One region of the Sporolactobacillus sp. KGMB 08714 genome, then DNA from elsewhere that is predicted to be linked to it. Evidence: riboswitches for the same ligand, from Rfam matches in the RefSeq annotation. Region 1 holds a riboswitch; each other region holds the start of a gene.

Region 1 (3,250 bases):
TATGGACACCGTCCGCTTGCAATCGAACGGCCAGATTTACATCGTCATCTACGAAAAAAGGCACATGATAGGAACGGCACAGATTGAGTGCATTTTTTGCGAAATCAATCCGTTCCTGTCCCTTTAACGACCGGGGTCCCTTTTCACGCCACTGAAAGCAGGTAACGCCGGCTTCCAATGCCAGATTGATTGTTTTTAAAGGATCCTCTCCGCACCCGTCCTGAGAACCCATGATGAAGTAAAGAGACAGGGCTCTTCTTAATGCTTCCCGTTCTTTCGTCATGATGACACCCCTTTTCTCTGCGCCGGCCGATATCCTGGTTTCATGGAACCGCGACCTCCTCCAGGTCAGCGTATTTTTGAATTTTTTCTTCGCTAAGCGTGTACAGCTCATCCATCAGCAGCTGGCGGAAAGTTCCCGGCCCCCCGCTTTTTTCACCGGCAATCTGGCCGGCGATCGCATAATTGGCCGAACCGGCAACCGATGCTTCCAGAAAATCGCCTGAAACTGCGGCATAGCCCGCCTGAATCACACCGTTCAGACAGCCTGATCCCGTCATAACGGGAAAGAGCGGATGGCCGTTGTGAACGAGACAGGCCTTTGCCCCGTCCGTGATCGTGTCGGTCTTTCCGGATACGGCAACGACAGTGTGATAGCGCCGGGCCACGCGGACGGCAAGCGGCAGGATATCGCCGCCCGTATCTCCGGCGTCGACGCCCTTCGCTCCCCAGTCTTCCCCGGCAATGGCGGCAATTTCACCGGCATTGCCGCGGAGAATGGCAATGTCCAGCTCATCGAAAAAGTTCCTGACCGTACTCAGGCGAAACGAAGTCGCGCCCGCCCCGACCGGATCAAGGACAATCGGAACGCCGGCCCGGTTCGCTGCATGCCCGGAGATCATCATACTTTCTATTGAATAGGGTGTTAAATTGCCGATGTTCAGTTCAAGTGCATTGCTGCCCGCTGCGATTTCGGCGACCTCCTCATGAGCTTCGGCCATAATCGGCGAAGCGCCGATAGCCAGCGCGCCGTTGGCCGAATCGTTGATCGCCACCCGGTTTGTGATCACATGCAATAACGGATTCTGCCTGCGGACCGCGTTCATTTTTTCAATCAATAAGTCAGGTTCGATCATGAATATCCCCCTCCGTACATCGTTGTTGTTATTTCCGATTCCAATCATCCATGCCGTAGCTCATATCCCAGAAGTTCAGTTCGTAATAACTGCTCTGATAAAAAATATGAAGCATACGCTCCTTCTCATGATCATCCGCGCCGCGGCTTAACTTGTCCCAGATTTTTCTTTCAACCGCCACATTTTTTTCCAGAGCGTCGGAGCTGTATTCCGCAATCCAGTTTTGAAAAATTTCCCGCTTCGGTGCGGCATTTTTCAATCTCTGTCCGATCTCGGAATAAAGCCAGGGGCAAGGCAGCAAAGCAGCCATGGTGCGGCAAAGCCTGCCCTGGCAGACCACACAGTACAAGTGGGCAATATACGCATAAGCAGCAGGTGCGGGACGAAAAGCCGCCCACTCCTCGCCGCCGACTTGCAGATCCGCAAAGAAGCGGCGATGCATCTGCAGCTCCCCTTCCGCCAATCCGACGGCGATATCGGAAAGCGCCGCCACAATCTTCGGATCATCTGCCTGCGCTGCCGCCAGTCCGTGGATCTTGGCAAATTCCCTGACATAATACGCATCCTGTTTCACATAAAAGCGGAATTTATCAAGCGCCAGCGATCCATCCCGAATCTCCTGGACAAAAGGATGGTTGAAGCTTTGTTCCCACAAAGACTGATTGGCCAGTCTTGCTCTTTCTGAAATCTCCACTCTCTAACCTCCCGACTTCAAAATAAGAAACCTGAGTTTAATTGAACGGCATCGTCCGGAGAAGGGGCCGCTCGGCTTTGCTGTTTCGGTCCCGGCGATTTTCGGGCGCAGAAAAAAACCGCTTTCTGACGAAAGCGGCGGATAGATCTATGTAGTTAAATCAAGCATTCTTTATAGATCAAATCGAAACCACTTTCCTACGCCAGCATCGCCTGGATCAGGTTCAAAGGGTCTTGACATTGTCAATCTCAGCAAAAAAGCTCCCCCAGTGGACAACATTATTCAATTAACTTCACCCTATCACAGATGTTTTCACCTGACAAGATTTTAGCTTCCCGCAGGCAGCATAACACATATTTTGTTTCCGGCGGTCAGGCCGCTTCCCTGCGGACCATGAATCTTTGAAATCCCATACCGATAAAATAGACGGCAGATTCAAAACTTGTGATAAAAAAGCTGACCGGCGCGTTCGTATAGTAACCGAGCACCAGTCCGACCCACACCCCGGCAACGGCAAGCAGCGAGGACAAGAGGATCATGCCGAAAATAGACTGCGTATAAAAACGGGCGGCTGCGGCGGGGACCGTCATCAGTGAAAAAACGAGCAGGGCGCCGACGATCTGAACCGTCACGCTGACGGCAATGGACATCAGCAGAAGAAATCCGATTGAAATCCAGCGGATCGGGAGTCCGGCTGCCTGCGCGCCTGTCTGATCAAAAGAATCAAATTTCAGCCAGCGGTAGCCGGCGGCCATCACAAAAATAACCAGTACGGTCAGAGCGATGATCAGCCATACATCCCGCATGTCGATACCTACGACACTCCCGAATAAAATGGTCTGCAAAAAACCCGATTGCGCATTTGAAAGCGACAGGAACAAAATGCCGATCCCAAGAAAGAAACTGAGCACAACGCTGACAGAAGCGTCGCGCCGAAAGATCCTGACGCCAAGCTGCCCGATGCCGAATGCACTGAGCAGCGTGAAGAGCAGCAGCCCGGCAAGCGGGTCGATACCTGTATATACAGCAAAAGAGGCGCCGGCAAAACCAATATGCGAGAACGTGTGCGCAATGAAGGAGAGGTTCCTCGCAATGACAAAGACACCGATCGTTCCGCACATGATCGCAATCAGAGTTCCCGCTATGAACGCATGCTGCATAAAATCATACTGAAACATCGTCGGACCTCCCGAATACATGACAAATTTTCATAGTACAGTCTTCTCCATCCCTGTTTTTCTGAAAGAGGGCTCCGTTTATACAGGCTGCTTTCCCAACCGTTTTTTCCGGTCTCCGGACGGATGAATACCGGCAGGCAAACGATAGACGGAGTTCAGCGTCTGCGCGTCCGGCAGTTCATCCGCACTCACGATGTCGTAGCTCTCGGGAGAGAGAATCATGATCCGGTCCGCGTATTTCT
Region 2 (3,250 bases), on a different contig from region 1:
CGCCCCGTTTTTCAGAATCGTCGTCATGGCTGCCGTCAGCTTACTCTTCGGTCTCGGCTGGTGATCCGGGGCATGGACGCGATTATCGTGCGTTCCATCATCATAAGGCTTCTGATCGTCCGCGCTCCGACTAATTTGAACGGCCTCATATAAGCCTATGCAAGATGTGAGGCATTTTTAACACTTTAGCCTTCCGGAAACCAGCGGTAGAAGTGATGCGTCGGTCCGTGGCCGTGTCCGAGTGACAGGCTGTGCTCAATCGCTCCCTGAATATAGGTCTTGGCCTCGCGGATGGCGTCTGTAAGAGACCGTCCCTCGGCAAGATAGGCCGCAATCGCCGACGATAGGGTGCATCCGGTGCCGTGCGTATTTTTTGTATCTATCCGCTTGCCTGTATACGGATAAAAGCGGGTACCGTCATAAAAAATATCGGTCGGATCTTCCGACAGATGGCCGCCTTTGACGAGGACGCTTTCAGGCCCCATCCGGAAGATCTCTTTTGCGGCCTGCTGCATGTCCTCAATCGTTTCCACCTTGTGGCCGACCAGCCGCTCCGTTTCGAAAAGATTCGGAGTCACAACCGTTGCAAGCGGCAAAAGCCTTTGAATCAGCGTTTCTCTCGCCTCCGGTTTCAATAGATCAAATCCGCTTTTAGATACCATGACGGGATCCAGCACACTGTATTTCGGACCGTATTCCTTCAGCTTGTCTGCAATGGTGCATATTGCGGCGCTGTTGGAGACCATGCCGATTTTAACGGCATCGACCGGAATATCACGGAAGACGGCATCTATCTGCCCGCCGATTATTGCGGGCGAAAGATCCTCGACGTCATCTACACCCAGCGTATTCTGCGCCGTTACGCTGACAATAGCGCTCATACCGTACACACCGAGTGCGGAAAAGGTTTTCAGATCGGCCTGAATGCCTGCCCCTCCGCTTGAATCCGATCCGGCAATCGTCAAAGCCGTTTTCATTTTCCGTCACCTCGCATATATCGGGTAAATTCCGGATGAACGGCCATTATTTTCAGCAGGATGTAAGCGATAAGACTGCCGAAAGTTGTTGCGAGCAGAAAAGGTGCAACAAAAAAAGTAGCCGCTACGTTCTGTCCGAGAATAAATCTGGCAATCGGAAACGAGACAAGCGAACCGATCAATCCTGTTCCGATGACTTCGCCAATGGCGGCAAAAACAGGTTTTTTAAACCAAAGATAGAAAAGTCCTGCCAGGCAGGCGCCGATCATGCTTCCCGGAAAGGCAAAAACAGAGCCTGTTCCAAGCAGGTTGCGCAGCAGTGAGATGGCGAAAGCCGTGCCGACAGCGTAAACGGGGCCGAAAAGAACGGCCGACAGAACATTAATGATATGCTGAACGGGGAAAATTTTGGCCACGCCTATGGGAATATACAGCAAATTGCCGGCAATGACGCCTATCGCGACGAGAAGAGCAGAAAATGTAAGCCTGTACAGCGGTTTCAAAATTCATTCCTCCTTAAAAAAATAAAATAGACCGGAACATCTTTTTTACCTGATCGGGAGGAAACAGAAAAATGCGGGTTATCGGTTTCCGCTGCGCACAGATGTTTGTCTTTTCTTCCCTGTTAAATAAATTAAAAAACGCGGGCCTTAAAAACGCCCGCGCTTGAAGATAGTCTTCCTTTAGGTGCAACTTCCCTCCGCTGGCATCGTCCAGATCAGGTAAAAGGGGTCAAAGACCGTAAGTCTTACTCTCAGCCGGCCGCTCCGGCTCCCCCAGTGCTTAAATGAAATTGTCCTCTCCTGCTGTCATTATAAACTACCACAAGGATGACCGCAATTCAATCGATTTTGCCTTAGAAAAAACGGCGGAAGGAGACAGACCTTGTTTTGTACCTCCCTTTTACTTCTCTGATCTGTATCATTTATTTTTCAGCCCAAGCACGATACGGATATTTGACGGATCGCTGACCATGACCCGGCCGTTTTCTTCCGTTACTGGCGCTCCCATCGCTTTCAGCCGCTCAATGGCAGCGTCCCTTGCCTCAGAACTTGTAAACGCAAGTGTGAAATCTCTCATGCCTGTCTTTTCGCTTTCCGTTGCCGGAATACCTTTGCTTCTCCATGTATTGAGACCAATATGGTGATGGTAGCCCCCTGTAGAAATAAAATCTGCCTGATCGCCAAAGTTTGCGACCAGATCGAAACCCAGCCCCTGACAGTAAAAACGTTCGGATGCCTTCAGATCGGCGACTTGCAGATGAATATGGCCGATGATGGTTTGCTCGGGCATCCCTTCCCACTCTTTGCCGCCCGATTCATTAAGGATCTGTTCATCGAGTGCCTCGGTGGTCATAAAAACTTTGCCGTCGTTCCATTTCCATTGTGCGGCCGGACGATCATGATAAAGTTCGATCCCGTTCCCGTCCGGATCTGCCAGATAAACGGCTTCACTGACCGCGTGATCGGCTCCTCCCTGAAGCGGATAGCCTTCCTTGAGCAGATGGGCCAGAATGAGCGCCAGATCCGCCCGGGAAGGCAGCAAAAGGGCCACATGATAGAGCCCTGCTTTTCTTGGGTTTCCCGGGATCACCGGAATCGGCTGTTCAACGGTGACGAGCGGATCTGTGCCGTTTGCGGTAAAGACAGCCCTTCGCTGTTCCTTTTTGAGTACGCGGAGCCCGAGTATCTTTTGGTAAAATTCAAGTGAACGTTCCAGATTGTTGACGAATAAATAAACTTCGCTTGCGAATGTGTTCGGATAATTGTGAAATGCCATCAAAGCGCGCCCCTTTTTCTAAATAAAATTCATCTTATTACATTATGTAAGCAAAGGATCCCGCTGTCTACAAATTGTTCCTCATGACTTGTACAAAGCCGTGCCGCCGGCCCGTTCGCCGGTGCCGGAGCCCGTTCCGTTCATTTTGCTGCCATACCGGCTTTGCATGCACAGATGGTGTATGGCAACGGATATCTGCCGTCCGACGTTCTGGTTATTGATTCAAAAAGGTCCGCCGCGGGGACCTATCAAAAAAGGACATCTCCCGGTCAAAAAGCTGACCTGAAATGTCCTTGCAGATTCGGGGCCGATCTGTCTGTCCGCGCCGGAAGCGGCCGTTTGCCGCCGTTTAAATTTTAAAGCGTTTAATCAGTTTATCGAGCTGCTGTGCGGCCTCGCCCATCGTTTCCGCGTCCTTGCGGAAGCTTGTCATCGTTTCGTTAACCCCGTCCATTGACAGAGAAACTTCGCCGACACTGGCTGCCGATTCCTCG
Region 3 (3,250 bases), on a different contig from region 1:
GCGTCCTGTCCGAATGTCGGTTCATCAAGGATGACTGCTTTCGGGTGATTAATCAGTGCCGATGCCACACTCAGCCTCCGCTTCTGACCGACTGAAAGCTGGAACGGATGCTGCAGCCGCTGATCTGCCAACGAAAATTGATCAAGCGCCTCGTTGACCCGGGTGTCGATTTCCCGGCTGTCCAGTTTCTTTAAAACGAGGCTGAGTCCCAGTTCGTCATCGACGCGGTCGGTTACAAACTGATATTCCGGATTCTGGAATACAAAAGCGACGTCGTCACGTGTATGATCGAGATGCCAGCGCACTTTTCCCTGATGACGGAGCAGTCCCATGATTCCTTCAATCATCGTGCTCTTACCGGCGCCGTTCTTGCCGATGACGGCGACCCATTCACCTTGGTAAACGGTCAGATGAGACAGAGAAAATCGGATTTTATGCTGACGGGTCACGGAAAAGTTATCGAGTTCGAGCAGGACATCGTTTTCTGAAGCCGCCTCCCGGTGGCCGGGCCCCTCCCTGATCAATCCCTGCCAGACGCCCGGATGCCAGATTCCGTATTCATCCAGTTCTTTCACATGTGTTTGCAGAATCTCGTCCTTTGCTCCGTCGGCAATGATCTGACCTCTCGGATCGAAAAGGACGACTCTGTCGATCAGATCGAGAACGTGACTGATTTTATGCTCGACAATGAGCAGTGTCCGATCCGCGCCGATCCGGCGCACAGTCTGCCACAGCTGTTCGGTGCCCTGCGGATCAAGCAGCGCGGTCGGTTCATCGAGAAAAAGCACGTCCGGTTCAAGGGCGAGAACGCTCGCTATCGCCAATCTCTGCTTCATTCCTCCGGACATCCGGCTGATCAGCCGATGCGGGCGATCCGGCTCAAGTCCGACCATTTTCAGATAATGCCGAATCAAATCCGGCATTTTTTCGCGGCTGATCCGCTGATTTTCAAGAACAAAGGCAATTTCTTCATCGGCATAAGGCATGCAGAACTGGGTGTCGGGGTCTTGAAAAATAAAGCCCCAGTTTTCCGGAAGTACGAGCTCATCCGCTTTCATCGGCAGTTCGATACTGTTCGGCACGAGCCCGGACAGCACCTGAAGCAATGTTGATTTTCCGCATCCCGAAGGGCCGAGCAGCAGCACCTTTTCCCCTCTTTTGTAATGAAAAGTCAGATCTCTGAAAAACATTTCTTTTTTCTTCGGAAAAGCAAGGCGCAGATTGGTGACTCCCCAGCAGCCGGGACTATTTAAGGGCATCGTAGTCTTCCTTAGACACCGGACGGATGAGATTGGTAACACCGGTCTTCTCCAGAGCTTTAACAAGGATATAGGGGAAGACGCCGGCTAAAAGCGCCGCCCCGATAATACGGAACCCGATGTTCAGAGTCAGGTTCCAGCCCGCGAGATCGGTCAGATAACCGTAAACAAGGTCAATCAGAAAAGACCCTATGGACGCGGCAATGCCGGAAAGAACGGCAACGGAGACTGTGAATTTTCGATAGCGCCACGCGGCGAAAATCAGCTCGGAAAAAATTCCCTGAACCACACCGTAATAAACGTTGATAATGCCGCCGCTTCCTGCGAACAGCATTTCGGCGATCGCGGCGGCAGTTTCCGCAAGAAAGGCGACACCCGGCTTGCGGATCAGCAAAGCGGCGAAAGGTCCGGCAATAAACCAGATGCCGTAGATCAGCGCATCGAGCTGCAGCCCGAGCGACTGCAGCATATCGTACACAGGCCCGAGCAAACGAAAAACAAGGCCGAAAACCAAAGAAACAACAATCGTGACCAGAATATCGGTCAGATTCAACTTGCGACTTTTACTTTTGCTCATCTATTCTTCCTCCTGTCTGCGTTCATCCTGATTTCTTTTCTTTCGGAAGCATCCGCTGCACAGTCAGGGTCGGAGAATGATTGAAAAACACGAAAAACCGCTTTCCTCTGTACGAAAAGAAAGCGGCAGCTGCCTGAATGATTTCAAAACCACTTTCCCACGCTGGTATTATCCAGATCAGGTCCAAGGGTCAGGGCCGTGCCCTTCTCAGCGGAATGCTCCCCTAGTGGACAAACGCATATTCATTTAACACTTTTAACGATACTCCCCCGCCCAATAATGGTCAAGATAAAACATTTATTTAATCATCCGAAAATGCAGTTTCCAAGCCCGATCGAAAATATTTTCATGATTTTTTAATAAAGGTTTCGTATCCTGAAAAAAAGGGAATAAAAAATCATACCCCCTCACCGGATTTTAACTATTTCAGAAACGAAAGGAGGAAATAATTTTCTTGATGCCCCGCTTTGTTTGTGATATTAAAGACAGGAAGAACTGGAAACGGGATCAAAAAATCGAAAAACCTGAGGTGATGTGAGTGAAAACGCTCCGCTTAAATGAATCGATCCGTTTTGGAAAAAACGATCCGTTTGTCCTGATTGCCGGTCCGTGCGTGATTGAAAGTGAAGATCTGGTCCTTAAAACGGCGGACACCATCCGGGAAGTGACCGACCGTCTCGGGATTCCCTTCGTATTTAAATCCTCTTATGATAAAGCCAATCGTTCGTCGATCTATTCCAAACGCGGTCCGGGTCTGGAAAAGGGACTCGAAATTCTGAATAAAGTCAAAGAAAAAATCGGCGTGCCTCTGACGTCGGACATCCATGAGGCCGATCAGGCAGCTCCTGCGGCCGATGTGCTTGATATATTGCAGATTCCCGCTTTTCTCTGCCGTCAGACCGATTTGCTGGTCGCTGCGGCGCGGACCGGGAAAATCATCAATATTAAAAAAGGCCAGTTTCTCGCACCGTGGGACATGAAAAATGTGATCACAAAGCTCGAGAAAGCGGGAAATACAAACATTTTGCTGACGGAACGCGGTGCTTCATTCGGCTACAATAATCTGGTCGTCGACATGCGGTCGCTTCCGACAATGCGCTCGTACGGCTATCCGGTCGTTTTTGATGCGACGCACAGCGTTCAGATTCCCGGCGGAAACGGCATATCGACAGGAGGAAAGCGTGAATTTGTCCCCTACCTTTCACGTGCCGCCGTCGCGGCGGGCGTGGACGCCGTTTTTATGGAAGTACATCCTGATCCGGATCGGGCATGGTCCGACGGGCCGAATATGGTGCCGCTTGAAAGTCTGGAAGAACTATTGAAACCGCTCCTGGAAATCGACGCTGTCGTCCGCAATCTGGATGCAGTGGAATACTATTAAAAGATAAGGAGGCCTGTCCATGAACCTGAACAC

Evidence for each region. Region 1 has a riboswitch for thiamine pyrophosphate ahead of tenA (thiaminase II). Riboswitches for the same ligand answer to the same signal wherever they lie in the genome.
Region 2: it holds a riboswitch for thiamine pyrophosphate, as region 1 does, so the genes downstream of both, thiW (energy coupling factor transporter S component ThiW) here and tenA (thiaminase II) in region 1, are expected to answer to the same signal.
Region 3: it holds a riboswitch for thiamine pyrophosphate, as region 1 does, so the genes downstream of both, Q6A92_RS08380 (ECF transporter S component) here and tenA (thiaminase II) in region 1, are expected to answer to the same signal.

What each region holds. Positions count from the first base shown of each region.
Region 1 is NZ_JAUUBW010000037.1:7,236-10,485, forward strand. Features, by position in the region: gene thiE (thiamine phosphate synthase) at 1-283, opposite strand, end outside; gene thiM (hydroxyethylthiazole kinase) at 324-1,136, opposite strand; gene tenA (thiaminase II) at 1,165-1,830, opposite strand; TPP riboswitch at 2,008-2,107, opposite strand; gene Q6A92_RS15270 (metal ABC transporter permease) at 2,202-3,008, opposite strand; gene Q6A92_RS15275 (metal ABC transporter ATP-binding protein) at 3,087-3,250, opposite strand, start outside.
Region 2 is NZ_JAUUBW010000019.1:58,605-61,854, forward strand. Features, by position in the region: gene Q6A92_RS10030 (hypothetical protein) at 1-27, opposite strand, end outside; gene thiD (bifunctional hydroxymethylpyrimidine kinase/phosphomethylpyrimidine kinase) at 186-977, opposite strand; gene thiW (energy coupling factor transporter S component ThiW) at 974-1,480, opposite strand; TPP riboswitch at 1,655-1,765, opposite strand; gene Q6A92_RS10045 (VOC family protein) at 1,899-2,756, opposite strand; gene Q6A92_RS10050 (methyl-accepting chemotaxis protein) at 3,106-3,250, opposite strand, start outside.
Region 3 is NZ_JAUUBW010000014.1:77,013-80,262, reverse strand. Features, by position in the region: gene Q6A92_RS08385 (ABC transporter ATP-binding protein) at 1-1,259, opposite strand, end outside; gene Q6A92_RS08380 (ECF transporter S component) at 1,246-1,836, opposite strand; TPP riboswitch at 1,974-2,071, opposite strand; gene kdsA (3-deoxy-8-phosphooctulonate synthase) at 2,375-3,217, shown strand; gene Q6A92_RS08370 (KpsF/GutQ family sugar-phosphate isomerase) at 3,237-3,250, shown strand, end outside.